Regions from separate parts of the Bacillus sp. XB1 genome, predicted to be linked through region 1. Evidence: riboswitches for the same ligand, from Rfam matches in the RefSeq annotation. Region 1 holds a riboswitch; each other region holds the start of a gene.

Region 1 (6,637 bases):
GTGTTAATTGTCTCTTGCTTCATCGTGTGATAATTCGGGAGTTTTCCGCAATAAATTAAATCCGCGTCAGGCTTTGCGTGTGAAAGCAGCTCTTTATTCACAAGTCGGTCGTATAAAATAACATCTGCCTTCTCAATACATTTCAACCCTTTAACAGTAATTAAATCTGGATCGCCAGGACCCGCTCCAACAATATAAACCTTTCCCATCATCTCTCCTCATTTCTTCTATTAAAATGAAACTTCCATTCGTATATAAGAATGGAAGTTTTTATTTTTTCGTATTACTGATCTCTACTCATGGATAACAAATGCCGCACCTTTTCGAATCTTCTTTTTTTCAAACAAAGAAATCTCTTTTACCTCTGGCAACGGTAAAAAATGCTTTTCAAGCTCAATCTCCGCAAGCTTAAATGCCTGTTCTTCACTTTGAGCAACAACAACAATCGGAACAATACTATTTACTAACACAGCTTCAAATCGATATAAATCCATATCGTCCCTCCTAAGACGCTATGACTTCTTCTAACACGTTATTTAACGCTATTTGTAATGTATCTACACCAACACGACCTACAAAATCATAAAATGTCTCGGCTGGTAATTTATTCTCTTTGAAATAACTTATAAATGATGCAAGTACATCAGGTAGATCCTCGCCATCTATTTTTCCTTTTAACTTTTGATTGTAGGCACCGCCATCTAATAATGTTCCACCTACGTATATTTCAAACGCTTCAACAATGCCTTTTTCCTTCGTTTTCATTTTCACACCTTGTAACCCAATGTCAGCAATTTGACGTTGACCACATGAATTCGGGCAGCCTACCATATGAATTCGAACTGGAACATCGAGTGCAATTTGTGTATCTAAGTATTCTGCAATTTTCCGTAATCTTTCTTTCGTTTCTACTAGTGCAAGATTACAATATTCAATACCGGTACATGAAACCGCATGACCAATAAATGATTTCGGGCTAGCAGATATCGCTTCAAACAGCGGTTCACTAAGTAATCCTTTTACATTTTCCGGAGGAACGTTCGGAATAATGAAGTTTTGCGAGTTACATGTACGAATTTGTCCATTTCCATATTGCTTTGCGATTCTTGCAATCTCAAACATTTCTTCTGCATGTAAACGACCTACCGGTACATTAAAACCTACATATTTTAATCCCTCTTGTTTTTGGTCTTGAACACCATAAAAATAGCCTGCATTCCATCCTTTGAGTGCACTTTCCCCTTTACTTTGTAAAGGCCCTGTATACTCTATTAGTTTCTCTTTAAATTTCTCTGCTCCCCAGTCCGCAACAAGAAATTTCAACCGAGCTAAATGACGTTTTTCACGATATCCAAAATCACGGAATATAGTAGCAATCGCAATCGCCACCGCCTTCACTTCTTCTGGTAAAACGAATACATCTAATTCATCAGCTAAATACGGACGGGCTGATAATCCTCCACCTACTTTTATATGAAAACCAACTTTTTTCTCACCATCTATTTCTTTCGTAGCAGGTGTAAATGCAACACAGTTAATCTCTGCGTTTGCTGAGTTATAAATATTAGAACTAATAGACATTTTAAATTTACGTGGTAAATTAGAAAACTCTTCATTATGCTGGAAGTAATCGTATACTTCTTTTACAATATGCGTTGTATCAAATAATTCATTTGCATCAATGCCAGCAAGCGGATTACCTGTAATATTCCGCGTTATATCACCACACGCTCCAGCTGAAGACAATCCAACTCTTGCTAATCTTTTAAAAATATCTGGAATTTGCTGAATTTCTAACCAGTGAAACTGAATCGCCTGTCTCGTCGTAATATCTATTACATCACGTCCATAATCTTCAGCGATAGAAGCAAGTACTTCTGCCTGTGCATTTGTAATAATCCCTGACGGAATATTTACCCGCATCATAAAATAACCAGCTTCTTTTGGACGTTGTAAATACAATCCTGCCCATTTAAAGGCATCCCACTCTTCTTTCGGAATAGATTCGAAACCATTTTCCGCATAGTAAGGAATATCATTAAAAATTTCTAAGCCATCTTTTTCTAATTTATTTTTCTCGGTCTGATTTAATTTTTCATTGTTAGCCCATACTTTTTCATAACTCATTGTTTATCCCCCTATATAAAACTACGCTCTTGTAAGTACTTCACGATTTGTTCTGCACATTCTTCAATAGAATATTTGTGCGTTTCTACAATTAATTCCGCTTGCTCTGGCTCTTCATAAGGCGAATCAATACCTGTGAAATCCTTAATGTCACCTTTCCTTGCCTTTTTATAAAGTCCTTTCGGATCACGTTTCTCACACTCTTCAATCGGACACTTCACAAAAATTTCAATAAATTCATCTGCCGCTAATAAATCTCGTACTTGTTTGCGGTCTACTCGAAATGGTGAAATAAATGCTGTAAGGACAACTGCTCCTTGATCTACAAATAACTTTGCCACTTCGCCAATACGTCTTATATTTTCCATGCGATCACTTTCAGAAAATCCTAAGTCTTTATTTAAACCGTGGCGAATGTTATCCCCATCCAGCACATAATTTCCAATATTCTTTTCAAACAGTTTACGAGCGACCGCATTCGCTACTGTAGATTTACCCGAAGCTGATAAACCAGTAAACCAAATTACAAAACTATGATGTCCATTCTTCACTCTTCTCTCATCTTTTGAAACCGAAGCTGTATGCCAAGTAATATTCGTATCCATCTCGTTCTCTCCCTATTCTGTTACTACTTCTTTTTTCAAGCCTTTAATTAGCACTTCCACTACTTCTTTACGACTAAATGTACTTGGCGGAATCTCACCGTTTCTTAATAATTCTCTTACTTTCGTACCCGATAAAATAACATGATCTTCTTTTCCGTGCGGACATGTTTTCGTTGAAGCCATCGCTTCACATTTCGTGCAGTAAAAACTATGTTCAAAGAATAGTGGTGTAATTCCTAACTCTTCCACTGTAAAGTTCGTAAAAATTTCTTGCGCTTCGTATGTTCCGTAATAATCTCCTACTCCAGCATGATCACGCCCTACTATAAAGTGGGTACATCCAAAATTCTTTCTTACTAACGCATGAAATATCGCTTCCCTTGGTCCTGCGTAACGCATGGCAGCAGGAAATACACTTAAAAAGACACGATTTTTCGGATAATAGTTTTGAAGGAGTACTTCATAGCTTTCCATTCTTACATCAGCAGGAATATCATCCGATTTCGTTTCTCCAACGAGCGGATTTAAAAAGAGACCATCTACAATTTCAAGAGCAGACTTTTGGATATACTCATGGGCACGATGTACCGGGTTTCTCGTTTGAAACCCGACCACTGTTTTCCACCCACGTTTTTTAAATTCTTCCCTCGTTTCAATTGGGTCTAAATGATAAGAAGGAAATTGATTATTTTCAAAGCGTTTTGTTAGAATAATAGTTCCTCCAACGTAAACGTTTGGTCGTTCATATAATTTTTCCACTCCTGGATGAGCCTCATCCGTTGTTTTATATACAAGTAACGCTTCTTTTTCTTTATCTGGTACAAAAATATCTTCTATTTGAATGACACCATATATATTTCCATTGTTGACAAGCTTTACTTCCTCTCCAACTTTCAGGCTTTCTGCGACTTTTTCTGTTACAGGTAATGTAATTGGTATACTCCACACACTACCATTTGCTAAACGAAGCGTTTCTACAACTGAATCATAATCTTCCTTCCCTAAAAAACCAGTAAGGGGGCTATATCCACCTGTCGCCAATAGTTCTAAATCACTTAACGCAATATTGTCTAACTTAATTTCTTTTTCAATTTGTGATACGTCATATGCCTCATCTATACGGTTTACTAATTCGTTTACTATGCTCATTTTTCTATATCCTCTCTTAGCTTTATTTCAAGATTCATCTTATTGGTAATGAAGACCACATTCAGTTTTCACTTTTCCAGCCCATCTACCATCTCTTGAATCGCCACCATCCCCAACAGGTAACGTACATTTCTCACACCCAATACTTGGATAACCAATATCATGCAACGGGTTATACGGCAAGCTATGTTTGTATACATATCGCCAAACTTCTTTCCACGTCCAATGAATGAGTGGACAAACTTTAATAGATTGAAAACGATGATCTTGATTTATAAACTTTGTATGCTTACGTGTTTCTGATTGTTCCCTTCTTAAGCCTGATATCCATGCTTTTTCCACGACTAATGATTTTTCTAAAGGTAAAATTTTTCTAATCTTACAACAAAGATTCGGATTGCTCTCCCACAGTTTTTCACCATGCAACTTCGCCTGTTCATCAAGTGTAAGTTCTGGCTGTTTTTCTATAATATTCAATGAAGGAAATCTTTCCCGCACTTTCCGAATTAATTCATACGTTTCTTGAAAATGAACATTTGTATCCAAAAATACGACTTTAGCATATGGATTTACTTGGTTTATAAGGTGCAGCAATACCATACCTTCCACCCCAAAGCTACATGCGTAGACAATTTCATCTTTATACTCTCCATAAGCCCACTTTAATACTGATAGCGCGCCTTTTGTTTCGTCTTCTTCCGAGAATGAAACAACATTTTCTTCCCACGTTTCATACGTCAACATGTTTTTTCCCCCTGTAAAAGCAAAAAGACGGTTTTAACCTAATGAAAATAGGTTAAAACCGCCTCTAGTTTTTCTAGTCAGCGCTTTTCACTTTAAACGTACTTTTTCACTTTTCTCTAACTGAATTACTTTTCCATCTTGCACAACAATTGTAATTGAACCATATTTCATATCAGCAAGCATCGCTTCAATCTTCTCGGATACTTCATCAAAATGTTCCCGTACACTCACGCGAACAGCCCCCCCTTTTTATTCATAAAAAAAATCTTTCCCATTTCGAAAAGACTGTTCGGTAATATATTTTACCTTATCTTTCAAAATGGATCCCATTTTGCTGGATTTAGCACCTTGCTTTCTATAAGCAGGTTGCCGAGCTTCTTCGGGCCAGTTCCCTCCGCTTCTCTTGATAAGCTTTGTATTTGTATTTTATCACAATTCTGATTTTTTTCAATCCTAGTTTTCCGATATATTTTAATTATTTTATTTTATAAAAAAGGAATTGCCCATACGAACAACTCCTTTTCCTATTTAGACAAGTTCTTTAATACGTATGCGATCGTTCCCAATAATATTTTCATATGTTTCGCGTTCCACAACTACTTGCGATGTTCCGCCTTTTGCAAAGACAACGGCTGGTCTTCGAATCCGATTGTAATTATTCGCCATCGAGTACCCGTATGCTCCTGTACAGGAAACTGCTAGTAAATCAGAAGCAACGACTTTCGGTAAATGAATATCCCAAATCAACATGTCTCCACTCTCACAGCATTTCCCGGCAATCGAAACGAGTTCCTCATTCTCATCATTCCCTCGATTCGCTAACATCGCTTCATAACGCGCGCTATATAAAGCTGGTCTTAAATTATCTGTCATTCCACCATCGACTGATACATATTTCCGAATACCAGGAATATCTTTCACAGATCCAACTGTATAAAGTGTTGTCCCAGCATCACCTACAATGCTACGGCCTGGTTCAACCCATATTTCTGGCAATGGATATTCACATACAGTAAATTGTTCTCTCACTGCACTTGTTACAGCTCGCACATATGTCTCAAGAGTTAATGGTGTATCTGACTCTGTGTAACGTATTCCAAATCCTCCGCCTACATTTAACACTTTTACTACATAGTTTGTTTGCTCTCTCACTTCTACTAAAAATTGGCGAAGAACTTCAATCGCTCGAACAAAACCAGCTGTTTCAAATATTTGCGATCCAATATGTGAATGGATCCCTAGCACATTATAATTTGATTTTTGTAAAGCAAATCCAATTGCCTGCATTGCTTGACCGTTTGAAACGCCAAATCCAAATTTCGAATCATCTTGACCTGTCGTAATATATTCATGTGTGTGCGCCTCTACTCCAGGCGTTACACGAATTAATATGTTCACAAATTTCCCATGTTGCATCGCTAAATCGTGTAAAACTTCTAATTCAAAGAAGTTATCTACGACAAAACAACCGATATTCGCCTGAAGAGCCATCACTATTTCTTCTTCTGTTTTATTATTTCCATGAAAATGAATACGTGATGCCGGAAATCCTGCTTGGAGCGCAGTATATAATTCTCCCCCAGAGACAACGTCTAATGACATATTCTCTTCACGAGCTACTCGGCACATCTCCATGCACAAGAACGCCTTGCTTGCATATGCTACTTGATAAGAGAAACCACTTTCTTTAAAAGCACGATGAAATGCTCGGCATTTTCCTCGAATAGACTCTTCATCGTATACATAAAGTGGTGTTCCGTATTGCTTTGCTAGCTGCGTCGTATCGCACCCTCCAATTTCTAAGTGTCCTTGCCCATTAATTCGGCTTGTGCCGTGTAAATACATTTAAATTCCTCCCTTATTTCCTCTAAAACTCATAACCCCAATCTTCTATTCATTGCAGCACGCTTTTAGATAGACAAAAAACGCGCGGAACAATGTTCACACGCGTTTCTTATTAGGAAAAATATATATTGAAAAAATAAACGAGTTGTTATCTCCTCAAAATAAGA
Region 2 (6,637 bases), on a different contig from region 1:
TAATTCCTTTTCTTTCTGCACAGCTTCTTTTTTCGGTTCGTCAGTCTTTTTTGTTTTCTCATTACTACACCCTACTCCTAGACCGACTGCAAGTACTAAACTTGAAATTAAAATAAGTTTTTTCATAACGTCCCCTCCTTCCCAAAAATAATATCATCTCTTTTCCTATGAAATCTATATAATTCGTAATATTTATCTTTAAATTTATTTCCTATATAACAACATGTTTGAGAAAAAGTTTAAATATGATGTAAATAATAACAACTCATTTCAGGAGGTCATTATGAAAGCGATTATTTGTACAAAGTACGGACCACCTAATGTTCTCCAGCTTCAAAATGTAGAAAAGCCTAAACCTAAAAAAAATGAAGTATTAGTTAAAATTCACGCAACAAGTGTATCGACTGGAGATTGTAGAATACGTGGCTTTAATAGCCCCCTCTTATTTTGGATTCCTATGCGGATCATATTAGGTTTCAGAAAACCGAGAAAACCTATACTTGGCGTAGAGTTATCCGGTGAAATCGAAGACATTGGAACAGATGTAACACAATTTAAAAAAGGAGATCAAGTTTTTGCATTAACAGAACTAAACCTTGGTGGTTATGCGGAATACACATGCGTGCATGAAAGTGGATTAATAGCATTAAAACCTACCAATGTGACATATGAAGAAGCTGCCGTTATTCCTTTCGGCGGAACTTCAGCATTGCACTTCCTTAGAAAAGGACAGATAAAAAAAGGGCAACGAGTACTTATATACGGCGCCTCTGGGTCAGTAGGGACAGCTGCCATACAACTTGCTAAATACTTCGGGGCGACTGTCACAGCCATTTGTAGTAGTTCGAATTTCGAATTAGTAACAGCTTTAGGGGCAGACAACGTAATTGATTATATGAAAGAAGATTTTACTAAGCAGGGCGAGCACTACGATATTATATTTGATGCAGTTGGAAAATATAAAAAGTCTCTTTGTACAGATGCATTAATGCCTAATGGAAAATATGTATCTGTGAACGGAATGATGGCAAAGGTCAGTAAAGAAGATATGAACCTACTAAAACAACTAGCTGAAACAGGAAAGCTAAAACCTGTTATTGATAGAACTTACCGATTAGAAGAAATTGCTGAAGCTCATATATATGTAGAAAAAGGACATAAAAAGGGGAATGTTTCGATTATCTTAAAATAAAATATATTCAGAAAATATCATTAACAATTCTTTTTATACGATTTACTATTAGTACCATATTCAAAACTACATACACATACTCTTATCAAGAGTGGCGGAGGGACTGGCCCGATGATGCCCGGCAACCGAGCTTATGACGTATAAGCTAAGGTGCTAATTCCTGCAAAACGAGTTTTCGTTTTGGAAGATAAGAGAGGAATCTATTTCGTCTATTCGGCACCTCTCTTATTTTTGGGAGGTGCTTTTTATTTTGGAACGTATATGAAGGGGGATTTATAGATGAAAAAGGTATTATTAAGCATTGTAAGCGGAGCAGTATTATTATTAGGCGCATGTAGCGTGAGTTCAGATAAAGAGGTAAAAGCATTAGACGAGAAAAAGATTACTGTCGGTGTAACAGGTGGACCACATGAACAAATTTTTGAAAAGGTAAAAGAAGTTGCAGCAAAAGATGGTCTCGAAATTGATATAAAAGTATTTAATGATTATGTAGCGCCAAACGTATCTTTAGATGAAAAAAGCCTTGATGTAAATAGCTACCAAACGAAATCGTATTTAGATGTATTTAAAGCTGAACGCAATATGAAATTAGCTGAAGTATTTTCAACAGTAACATTCCCTATGGGCGTATATTCTAAAGATATAAAAGATGTAAAAGACTTAAAAGAGGGCGACGCAATTGCTGTACCAAATGACCCAACGAATGAACTTCGAGCTTTAAAATTATTTGAAAAAGCAGGGGTTTTAAAAGTTGATCCAAAGGCTACAGAAAAAGCGACTGCAAAAGATGTAATTGAAAATCCAAAAAAATTAAAGATTGTCGAATTAGAGGCATCTCAATTACCAACGCAACTAAGTGAAGTGAAAGCAGCTGCAATTAACACAAACTTTGCATTAGGTGCAAAATTAAGTCCAGCGAAAGATTCTATCTTCCGCGAAGGAAAAGATTCACCATATGTGAACTGGGTCGTTGTTCGTACTGAAAATAAAGATGATGCCGTTGTAAATAAATTAAAGAAAGCTTATCAGTCTAAGGAAGTAAAAGAGTTTATCGAGAAAAAATTTGATGGTTCAGTTTTACCATCTTGGTAGGAGCTGACGATAATGATTGAATTAAAAAACATATCCAAAGTATTTACAACAAAAAAAGGGAATGTTGAGGCTCTTAAGTCTACTTCCCTTAAAGTAGAAAAAGGCGAGGTATTTGGAATCATTGGATATAGTGGCGCTGGTAAAAGTACATTGATTCGATGTGTAAATTTATTAGAAAAACCAACGACAGGAAATATCATTGTAAACGAACAAGACTTAACAACGTTATCGACAAAAGAACTAGCAAAAGCGAGACAAAAAATCGGAATAATCTTCCAAGGATTCAATTTACTTAAAACTGTTACCGTTTATGAAAATATCGCATTACCGTTACGGCTTGCTGGCATTCCAAAAGCAGAAATTGAAAAAAGAGTAGAAAAGTATTTACGCATTGTCGATCTTTTTAATCGAAAAGATGCGTATCCAAGCGAACTTTCTGGTGGTCAAAAACAGCGTGTTGCAATTGCTCGTGCGCTATCACATGAACCTGAAGTGTTATTAAGTGATGAAGCAACGAGCGCATTAGATCCCGAAACAACCGATTCTATCCTTGATTTGTTATTAAAGATTAACGAAGAAATCGGAATTACGATTTTACTCATTACACATGAAATGAATGTCATCCAGCGTATATGTGACCGCGTTGCTGTTATGGAACATGGATCTGTAGTCGAAAGTGGGACTGTAAAAGATATTTTCACAAACCCACAACATGTAACCACGAAGAAATTTGTAAATAGCGCATTTGCAGCGAAAATTCCAAAAGAGGTACAGAAAGAACTACAAAGTACTGGAGAAATTGTAACACTTTCATTTATTGGCACTACTTCAGGGGAACCTGCCTTAGCCGTTGCCACAAAACGTTTCCAAGTGTATCCGAATATTTTATCCGGTAATATTACGCAGTTAAAACATGAAGCATATGGGAAACTAGTCGTTCATATGCAAGGGGAACAAAATGAAATCCACCATGCTTTATCATTTTTACAAGAGCAAGGAATCATCGTAGAAGGAGGTAGAACAGATTATGGGAAACAAGTCCTTTTTGGATGAATGGGGTAAAGTCATATGGGAAGCCACAATCCAAACCTTTCAAATGACATCTATCTCATTACTCATCTCGATCCTTATTGCATTACCACTTGGCGTCACACTTGTTTTAACGAGACCTGGTGGGCAGCGTGAAAATAAAATCATCTATCCTATTCTTAATACAATTATTAATATCATTCGCTCTCTTCCATTTATCATTCTATTATTCTTTATTTTACCTTTTACAAAATTTCTAATGGGAACGTCCATTGGCGTGCAAGGTGTTATCGTACCGCTTGTCGTCTTCACAGCCCCTTATATCGCACGTTTAATGGAGACAGCTTTACTAGAAGTCGATCGCGGTGTCATTGAAGCCTACCAAGCGATGGGAGTCTCTACTATAAAAATCATTTGGCACGTCATGGTGAAAGAAGCTCGTTCCTCCCTTGTACTCGGATTAACAATCGCAACGATCGGCTTAATCGGCGCAACAGCAATGGCTGGCCTTGTAGGTGCTGGCGGGCTAGGGGATTTAGCATACCGCTTCGGACATTTACGCTACGAGCCTGAAGTAATGTATGCAACCGTCTTTATTTTAATTATCCTCGTTCAAGGATTACAGTCTTTAGGGAATGGTGTTGCACGAAGATTGAAGAAAGATTAAAAAAGAAGGCATCTCACCCTGGTGAGATGCCTTCTTTTTTATCTTTTAAATCCACCTTCTGAATGAATAACTTGCCCAGTAATCCACTCGGCCTCTTCACTTACTAAAAATTTAATGAGTCTAGCTGCATCCCTTGGCTCACCAATTCTGCCAAAAGGAAACATCGGCTTTAACCCTTGTTTTATCTCTTCAGTCATCCATCCTGTATCGGTTGGTCCTGGATTAATTGCATTCACTGTTATTCCTAAATGAGCTACCTCTGCTGACAACGTACTAGTAAGAGCATCAATAGCTCCCTTCGTTGTCGCATAAGCTAGTTCTCCTGCCATAGGACCTTGAAATTGCCCCGAAGTAATATTAACAATTCTACCACCAGATTTCTTATCAAATCCCCGGGAAAATTGACTACTGAGCAATGTAGTCGCACGAACATTTACCATATAATGCTTATCTAATTCTTCAGCAGTCAACGTAGAGAAATCATTATTCGTAGAATATGCTGCATTATTAATTAATATATGAGGGTACCCTAATTGTTCAGTAACTTTATTTATAAGCTCTTTTGGTGCATCATTCTGAGTTAAATCTAACTCCATACTTGATACTTTAACACCGTTTTTTAGTAACTCTTCTTTTAATTGTATTTGTTCATTTTTATCAACGCCCCAAGGCATCTCTTTATCGTAAGCTGTCCAATACGTAAAAAATATATCGTATCCTGATTCAGCTAATTCTTTACAAATCGCTGCCCCTATACCATCTAGACGACTTACCCCTGTAATAACTGCTACTTTATTTTTTAATTGGTTCATCATATACTCCTCCAAGTTTAAAGGACGCATATTTTATATAAGAGATATAAACTTTCCCACAAAAAAGACAGATACATAAAATAGGCACCTATCCTTATAAAAGGGATGTACAAGCCAAATATGCATTCCTTGAATGATTTACAGATAACTAAATAAACCCTCGCTTATGAGAGCAAAATTTATCTATCTAGTAGTTTCTAATCATTACAAGTTCATCCACATATTGAGTCTTTGTCTCCTCTCCATATATCTCCAAATTTTATTTTAGCACTAAAGATTTAATATTTCAAAAGATAAAATAACCACTCCTATTTATAAAGTATCGTGTACTATAAACCATAGTTAATAACTAATTTAAATTTAAGTGTATACATTTATCATTACCTATTCGTTGTATAAGTGTAGGGAGGAAAAGTGATGGGAAAAGAAAATATATTTACCTCCTATCTTATCAATCTAGGGGAGGAAGTGTTCAAACTACTACTAGCGAAAGGGGCTATAAAAGAAGATGCAGAAGACATCATCCAAAATACTTTCTATAAAGTATATACGTTGCTAGATCACCTAACCGAGAGTAACATACGACCATGGTTTTTTAGGGTGGCATTAAATGAATACATTGACTTAAAGAGAAAAAAAGAGCAACAGAACATCTATTTAACTGAAGATATTTATTCAAAATTACAATATACAGACCGAGAATTAGACGCTGTTTTAAATAAAGATGAGATTTTCTATTTATTAAAAGATATAAAACCAGAATATAAAGAAGCCTTCTTTTTAAAATACTATTACAACTTTTCATATGAAGAAATCGCTCTAATACTAGATATTCAAGTGAACAGCGTAAAACAAAAATTACATCGTGCACGTAAAACAATTCATTCTACAGTAGGAGGAAAACCTTAATGGATACTTCTTTAAAAGATGCATTAAAAAAAGCTCAAAGAAAACAGTTACTTAAAATCATCATTACCTCAATTATCGTTGTAATCATGCTTATACCTATAATTTATAAAGTTGGCAATTACTTTGCGGCGAAAAGTTCGACAAAGCTTCACGAAAGTCTCTTTTTACATAATGCAATTGCCGAACCTAATGTGCAAATCGATTCTCAAGTTACAAGTAATTCAACTATGTTTGGCGGCAATATTATATCAAATCGATCTAAAAATATTAATGGTTATGTAGTCCCATGGAACACTTTAACAAGTTCCTATGGTTGGCTCCGTATCAACATTGATACCAATGAATTAACACCCGGATTTTATTGGTCCGATACAGAGTTCTATGAGTATGATAAACAAACAAAGAAAAAATTTGCAACATTTTATAATCCCGCTATTAAGGAATATTTTGATGGTGTCCAAAATGAATTAGGGGAAGTTTCACAAATGAATAACTATGTTGCCGAAGTTGCTATTTCTTTCAACCAGCCCTACACACTACAAGAAATTAAAGAGAAGATTCCAGACAACTTAAACATTGTATGGTTATACATGACCTCACCAATTAGAGATGAAAGCAAAGGGCCTGCTGGTATGCCCGTTTATGGATTTAATCCAGACAAGTCACCTGGAGAAGCCTATAAAGAGTTCGTTGATTCACTTAACCAATACGATGACGATGGTCATGATAAAGATATCCAGAAGTTTTTAAAATCAAACAAGGACAAACCATTTGATCAAGTGAAAATTTTAGGGGTTATGCTAACTGGGAGAACGGAAAACTTTAAGGCGTTAGAAAACCAAGACTTTATTCGTGGTGCTTCTGTAGGGGTGACTGCGCAAATTGTTCCTTATATAAAGCCAGAGAAATAATACGTAATGCGCAGATACACTAAAA
Region 3 (6,637 bases), 1.7 Mb from region 1:
AAAACAATAATAAAGACTGTATTTCCCATTCTCTCCTCCTAACAAAATGATTGTGTTTTTAATCTTGGTAAATTCTTAGGTTGGAGGTATGTTTCATTGTTACTGGTTAAAAACAAGGGTCGGAATTCCGGCTCCTTTTCTATCCCGCAAAATAAAGGTTTGCTTTATCTCTCCGTCTCAAAAAACTCAATCCACTCTCCATCAGGACCAGCGAAGAATATGTAACGTGTTCCATCTGGTAATGTTTCGATTTCTTCTCCTAGTAAAAAGGTTACTGCGTGTTTCTTCAGTCTTTCGATCTCATCCTCTAATGAATCCACTTTAAAGCAAATGTGATGTACTTTTCCTTCTGCCGGAAGAGAAGAGTTGTAGCCTTCAATGAGTTCTAGTATCGTTTCTTTTGATTCTTCTACACCTAAAAAAGCGAGTTTTAAGTCTGGATTCGGATGACCCATACGTTTCATGAGCTGTAAGCCGACTACTTCTTCATAAAATGAAATAGATGTTTCTAAGTTTGCAACCATAAGTCCGACGTGTTCAATTCTTCTAACTGGCATGTAGATTCCTTCTTTCTGAAAATTATATACAATATATTATTGAAAATTAAGAAAATAAGCAAGATAAAAACCTTACAAATTTTAGCGTGTTATATGGTATAGTGAGAAAGTATGTTTGGGGAGAAGGAAGGAGATTATACGATGAATACAACTACTCAAACTCCTTCATTATCGGAAACGATGAAAGAGTGGCATTATGCATTAGCATATGAAATTAAACATTGGAAAACGATAGGTGGTAGTAAAATTTCTATCATGAATGGTCGTTTTTTATATACAGATTATGAAAGTACAGTATACGTATTTCAGCTTATTTCGGAAGTAAGCTTACCTGAAGGTTCACCCATTCGAATTGAGTTTGATGGTGAGGAAGCGACAGGAGAAGTATTGTCTGTACATGGATTAGAAATAGAACTGAAATTAAATGATTATATACAAGGTGAAATACGAGAAGCTGTTTTATATAGTGAACCGTGGCAATTGTTAGAGCAACTACAAGAGAGGTTGAAAGAAGCACGTAAAGATAAGCTGAAACGTAATCGTATAAAGCGTCTTGTTGATGGGACGAGCAGTCCGAAACATATTGAGAAGATGAAAAATCCGAAAAATGAATTGGCGTATCGTTCGTTTTACAATCCGACGACGTACGTATGGGGACCACCAGGAACAGGGAAGTCTTACAATTTATCACGTATTATTTCAGCTCATTATCAAAAAGGAAAATCGGTACTTGTGTTGGCTCATAGTAATGCGGCAGTAGACGTATTAATGAGTGAAGTAACGAAGCAAATTGAGAAGAAAAAGAAATGGACGCCTGGCGAAATTGTTCGTTACGGTTATAGTCAACATGAACATATACGAAATCATGAAACGTTACTTGCGTCGAAGTTAGTTGAAACGACGAACGGATCTTGGGGTGAGGAAAGACTCTATTTAGAAGAGACACGACAAGATCTTCGTGAAAAAATCTTATCGTATAAAGCAACATCTGCTGATAAGAAGCGCATACAAGAGATTGAAAGTGATCTTCGAAAGCAAAAGGCTAAAATTAAAGAAGTAGAAAAAGAATATATTGAAAATGCAAAAGTAATCGGCGCAACTTTATCAAAATGTGCCATTGATTCACTTATTTATGAGCGCACATTTGATTTAGTTGTTGTAGATGAAGTAAGTATGGCATATGTTCCGCAAATTGCATTAGCTGCTTCACTTGGAAAACGTATCGTCGTTTGCGGTGACTTTTTACAGTTACCTCCAATTGCGATGGCAAATCATGAACTCGTTCGCAAATGGCTTGGGGAAGATATGTTTTACCATGCTGGGATTGTTGAGTCTGTTAATAAATCAGAAGCACACCCAAACCTATTTATGTTGCAGGAACAAAGACGTATGCATGCGGATATATCGAAGTTTACGAATTCGTTTATTTATAAAAATAGAGTATACGATCATCCGTCTGTTTCAGAGCGTAAAGAACTTGCGCAATTGCAGCCGTTCGCAAATGAAGCGAGTGTTTTATTTGATACGAGCCAAATGGGAGCTTTTTCGTTAAAAGATGCTGCTTCTGGTTCACGTTTTAACATTATGTCTGGTTTAGTAGCAATGCAAATGATGTTAATCGGATTGTTAGACGGTGTGCAATCAATTGGTATTGTGACACCTTACAGGGCGCAGTCACGCTTTTTATCAACGTGTATTAGAGAAATGTTGCAGAGAACGAAATATCAAAACATACCAGTTTTAGCGGCGACAGTTCATAAGTTCCAAGGTTCTGAAAGAGATATGATGATCTTTGATACGGTTGACAGTTATCCGCAAGAACGACCTGGCGTATTATTCTTTGATCACAAAAACCATCGCCTCGTCAATGTAGCAGTGACAAGGGCGAGAGGGAAGTTCATTCAATTATCAGATTGCCATTATATGCGTAAAAACCTTTCGAGAAAACAAGCATTATCACAATTAACAGCTCATATAGAACGTCACGGAGATGTGTATGATCGCACGACATCAAGACAATTGTGGGAACGGAAAATTTCGAAACGTTTACGCTGGTTTATGGAAATGAATCTTGAAGAGCCGAAAGGGTTATTAAAAGATATTTTAGCCGCAAAACGAAAAATTATTATTTCACTTCCAAGTACAAAACAAGTGGATAAACGAGTATGGCAAGCGTTAATGCGTACAAATGCGCAAATAACAGTGTATAGTGATGGACCAGTTCCACTGAAAAATGTAAAGTTACAAAGACAAAATAAAGCATTCCCGTTTATCGTAATTGATGATGAAATCTTCTGGGCAGGCGCACCGCTTACATCTCAAATGATGTTTGAAGGTAGTACGGAATTTCCGTACGTATGTGCAAGACTGCAAGCACCTGAGACAATTGGTGTATTAAAAGGATTTTTAGATATTCGGTAAATTCGGATAGGAATTCCTTGACTTTTACTTGGAATGAACTTAGAATAAAAAATAATTTAATATAATTTTATGAAAATTCTTATCACGAGAGGTGGAGGGACTGGCCCTATGATACCTCGGCAGCGGATTCGTTATGAATACTGTGCCAATTCCAGCAAGGTAACTTGAAAGATAAGAAAGAAGCTCATTTTGACTGTATATACAGAAGCCTCTTTCTATCTTTTAGAAAGAGGCTTTTTTATGTGAAAATAAAAGGAGGAAGAAAAATGGGAGCGACAGGAGTAGCGTCACAAAGAAAAACAATTGAAGAGAGTATCGAAAGAAATAAGGAAAAGTACATAGAAACAAGTCATGATATTCATGCGAATCCGGAAATTGGTAACCAAGAGTTTTATGCATCTAGAACGTTAAGTTTATTGCTAGGCAGTGCAGGATTTCAGTTGCAGCACAATATAGCTGGACATGAAACGGGATTTATCGCGCGAAAAAGCTCTGGAAAACAAGGACCTGCAATCGCATTTTTAGCGGAGTACGACGCTTTACCAGGACTAGGTCATGCGTGTGGTCACAATTTAATTGGCACAATTAGCGTTGCAGCAGCAATCGCATTATCAGAAACGCTTGAAGAAATTGGCGGGGAAGTTGTCGTGTTTGGTACGCCAGCAGAAGAAGGCGGGCCAAATGGTAGCGCGAAATCAAGTTATGTAAAGGCAGGTTTATTTAAAGACATTGATGCGGCGCTTATGATTCATCCGAGCGGAAAGACAGCGACAACGAGTCCTTCACTAGCAGTCGATCCACTTGATTTTCATTTTTACGGAAAAACAGCTCACGCTGCAGCTTCGCCAGAAGAAGGGATTAACGCATTAGATGCGGTTATTCAGCTCTATAACGGTATTAACGCACTTCGCCAACAACTCCCGTCAGACGTGAGAATTCATGGTGTCATTACAGAGGGCGGAAAAGCACCTAATATTATTCCTGACTATGCCGCAGCAAGATTCTTCATCCGTGCAGCAACGAGAAAAAGATGCGCGGAATTAACAGAAAAAGTAAGAAACATTGCACAGGGAGCAGCATTAGCAACAGGTGCAAAAGTAAAAATCCATCAATTTCAAAATGAAATCGATGAATTACTCGTAACAAAAACATATAACGATATCGTAGCGGAAGAACTAGAACTATTAGGTGAAGATGTAAATCGTAAAGAAAGAGTAGGGATTGGTTCAACCGACGCAGGAAACGTAAGTCAAGTCGTACCGACAATTCATCCGTACATTAAAATCGGACCAGATGATTTAATTGCACATACGAATGAATTTAGAGAAGCAGCACGTTCAGAACTTGGAGATAAAGCATTAATTACATCGGCAAAAGCATTAGCAAATACAGCGTATCGATTAATTACGGAAGAAGGGTTGTTAGAGAAGGTGAAGGAGGAGTTTAGAGAGGCGCAGAAGAATCAGGGGTAGATGGTTAAAGGGAGTGGGGGATCCACTCCCTTTCTTTTTTTCGTAACACTGATGCTAAGATTTTTTTGCAGTAAAATCAATGTTAGTGGAACATTTTTAATCAAACTTTTTTCTAAATGAACATAAATACTTGTAATATTTAAATTAGTACTATATAGTTCTAGTTATGACAAAGGTAAAATTAATGAATCAAAGACGTGTGATTGAAGTAGCTGCAACATTATTTTTAGAAAAAGGGTTTGCTTATACAAGTATGGATGAATTAGTACGTGTAAGCAAAGTTTCAAAGTCTAATGTGTATTATCACTTTTCTAATAAGGAAGTATTATTAGAAGCGGTCGTTGATTATTGGATTGAAATGTATCAATCTGCAATTGATGACGTACTTTCTCAGAAGCAATTTTTAGTTGAAGATCGTATCCAACTGTTTTTAAAGCAATTATCACAAGGAGTTCAGTCGAGAGAGTATAAGGGGAGCTGTCCATTTATTACTCTTTATATTCAAAGTCCTAAACAGGCCACGCAAATAAAAGAAAAAATAGGTCTTTTTTTTACAGGATTACAAAAGAAAGTTTCTCTATTACTTAAACAAGGGGTAGAGAATGGAGAATTTAGAAATACGATTCATATTGATGAGGTTGCATCACTTTTTATTACAAATCTTGAAGGAGCGTTATTTATTTCAGAAACATTGAAGGATGCAACTGTAATCACGAAAACAGCAGATCATTTTTTAAAATTGCTTCGATAAAAGAAGCATTTTTTTTACATCAAATTAGTACTAAGTAGTACTAAAAAGGAGATTTTATATGAGAACAGTATTTTTAACTGGTGGAACAGGCTTTATTGGAAAGCAATTAGTGAAAGAATTAGCCAAAGAGGATGTTAAAATTCTTCTTTTAGTGAGGTCGAAAAGTAAAGCAATACGCCTTTTTCAAGAAAGAGGCATCTTAAAAAAGGCAGTTATGCACTTTATTGAAGGTGATTTGACGAAAATAGATTTAGGTCTAAGTGCTGAAGATAAGGAGAGGGTGTTGAAAACGGATGTGATTATTCACGCAGGAGGCCCCATGGATATTCAAGCGACAAGTAAAGAGGTAGCTTCCGTATTTTTACATGGTGCCAAACATATTAGTGAATTAGCTAAAAGTATTCATCAATTGAAGGGCTTGCAACAATTTATTCATGTTGTAGGTTATATGAGTCCCTTTGATGATAAAAATAGCAAGATTGCAATTGATGTGTTTCAAGAAGGAAATAATTATTTGAAAATAAAAAATCCATATGAGAGAACAAAATTTTTAGCAGATCTTTATATCCGTCAGCAGGCATCAGCAGTAGGTTATCCGCTTTCTGTAATTAATCCGCCAACTGTAGTCGGTAGTAGTAAAACAGGGAGTACAGAGCAGATAGCAGGATTAGGTTTGCTTGTGATGAGTATGCGAAGAGGGCTCATGCCAATGATTCCTGGAGGTAAGGGATATAGGTTACCACTTATTTCAAACGATGAGCTTGCGAAGTTTATTGTGCAGGTTTTCAGATTAGAGCAACTGACTATTCAAACATATACACTTGTTGAAGACAAACAGCACGATCAGAACATTGCTGAGTTATTAAGTATTATGTCAGAAAGTATGAATATGAGGGCACCAAAAATCTCTGTCCCAATGCCACTTATGAAAGCAATTATGAATAGTGGAGTAAGTAAAATAACAAAAATTCCTTCTGATGGACTGAATTTTATTACAAAACGAAAATTTTCAAATGTTTCAGCGAAAAAAATTATGGGAGGAGATTGGTTTAAGGAGACGAGTGTAATGAAATTTTTCCCTGCCGTAGTAGCTGATCTGGATTATCGAATGATGTATCAATATGGCCAGCATAATCATGTATTTAAACGAACATTATGCGATAACAATACCCTTTACCAATTACAAGGAGAGGGTAAACCCTTTATTTTATTACATGGTTTATTGAGTGATGGAGAGGATTTATTTCCTTTAGCACAAGAGCTTCATAAAAAAACTGGTCAACCTGTATGGATCTTGGATCTTCCAGGTTTGGGACGTTCTCCTTTTAAACGAGAGAAAAATCTTCTAGCTATCTATTTGAATGTAGTGAAAAAGTTATTGGAGAAAGCTACGAATGGTGCACATCTAATTGGCCATTCATTCGGTGCGTTTATTC

The links. A riboswitch is a leader RNA that binds a small molecule or an ion and turns the genes downstream of it on or off. The one in region 1 is predicted to bind S-adenosylmethionine.
Region 2: linked by a shared signal. The riboswitch ahead of ACK1U5_RS26565 (MetQ/NlpA family ABC transporter substrate-binding protein) and the one ahead of ACK1U5_RS11415 (YezD family protein) in region 1 are both predicted to bind S-adenosylmethionine.
Region 3: linked by a shared signal. The riboswitch ahead of ACK1U5_RS02565 (M20 family metallopeptidase) and the one ahead of ACK1U5_RS11415 (YezD family protein) in region 1 are both predicted to bind S-adenosylmethionine.

The regions. Positions count from the first base shown of each region.
Region 1 covers NZ_JBNRIL010000001.1:2,235,082-2,241,718, forward strand. The annotation lists gene cobA (uroporphyrinogen-III C-methyltransferase) at 1-209, opposite strand, end outside; gene ACK1U5_RS11390 (DUF3906 family protein) at 294-494, opposite strand; gene ACK1U5_RS11395 (nitrite/sulfite reductase) at 505-2,127, opposite strand; gene cysC (adenylyl-sulfate kinase) at 2,139-2,732, opposite strand; gene sat (sulfate adenylyltransferase) at 2,745-3,881, opposite strand; gene ACK1U5_RS11410 (phosphoadenylyl-sulfate reductase) at 3,921-4,625, opposite strand; gene ACK1U5_RS11415 (YezD family protein) at 4,713-4,856, opposite strand; SAM riboswitch class I at 4,930-5,038, opposite strand; gene lysA (diaminopimelate decarboxylase) at 5,154-6,470, opposite strand.
Region 2 covers NZ_JBNRIL010000007.1:75,131-81,767, forward strand. The annotation lists gene ACK1U5_RS26555 (hypothetical protein) at 1-126, opposite strand, end outside; gene ACK1U5_RS26560 (NAD(P)-dependent alcohol dehydrogenase) at 284-1,192, shown strand; SAM riboswitch class I at 1,272-1,386, shown strand; gene ACK1U5_RS26565 (MetQ/NlpA family ABC transporter substrate-binding protein) at 1,472-2,284, shown strand; gene ACK1U5_RS26570 (methionine ABC transporter ATP-binding protein) at 2,297-3,337, shown strand; gene ACK1U5_RS26575 (methionine ABC transporter permease) at 3,312-3,980, shown strand; gene ACK1U5_RS26580 (SDR family oxidoreductase) at 4,019-4,795, opposite strand; gene ACK1U5_RS26585 (RNA polymerase sigma factor) at 5,210-5,701, shown strand; gene ACK1U5_RS26590 (sigma factor regulator N-terminal domain-containing protein) at 5,701-6,612, shown strand.
Region 3 covers NZ_JBNRIL010000001.1:515,733-522,369, forward strand. The annotation lists gene ACK1U5_RS02550 (hypothetical protein) at 1-29, opposite strand, end outside; gene ACK1U5_RS02555 (VOC family protein) at 165-557, opposite strand; gene ACK1U5_RS02560 (AAA domain-containing protein) at 669-2,978, shown strand; SAM riboswitch class I at 3,055-3,156, shown strand; gene ACK1U5_RS02565 (M20 family metallopeptidase) at 3,245-4,450, shown strand; gene ACK1U5_RS02570 (TetR/AcrR family transcriptional regulator) at 4,635-5,201, shown strand; gene ACK1U5_RS02575 (alpha/beta fold hydrolase) at 5,260-6,637, shown strand, end outside.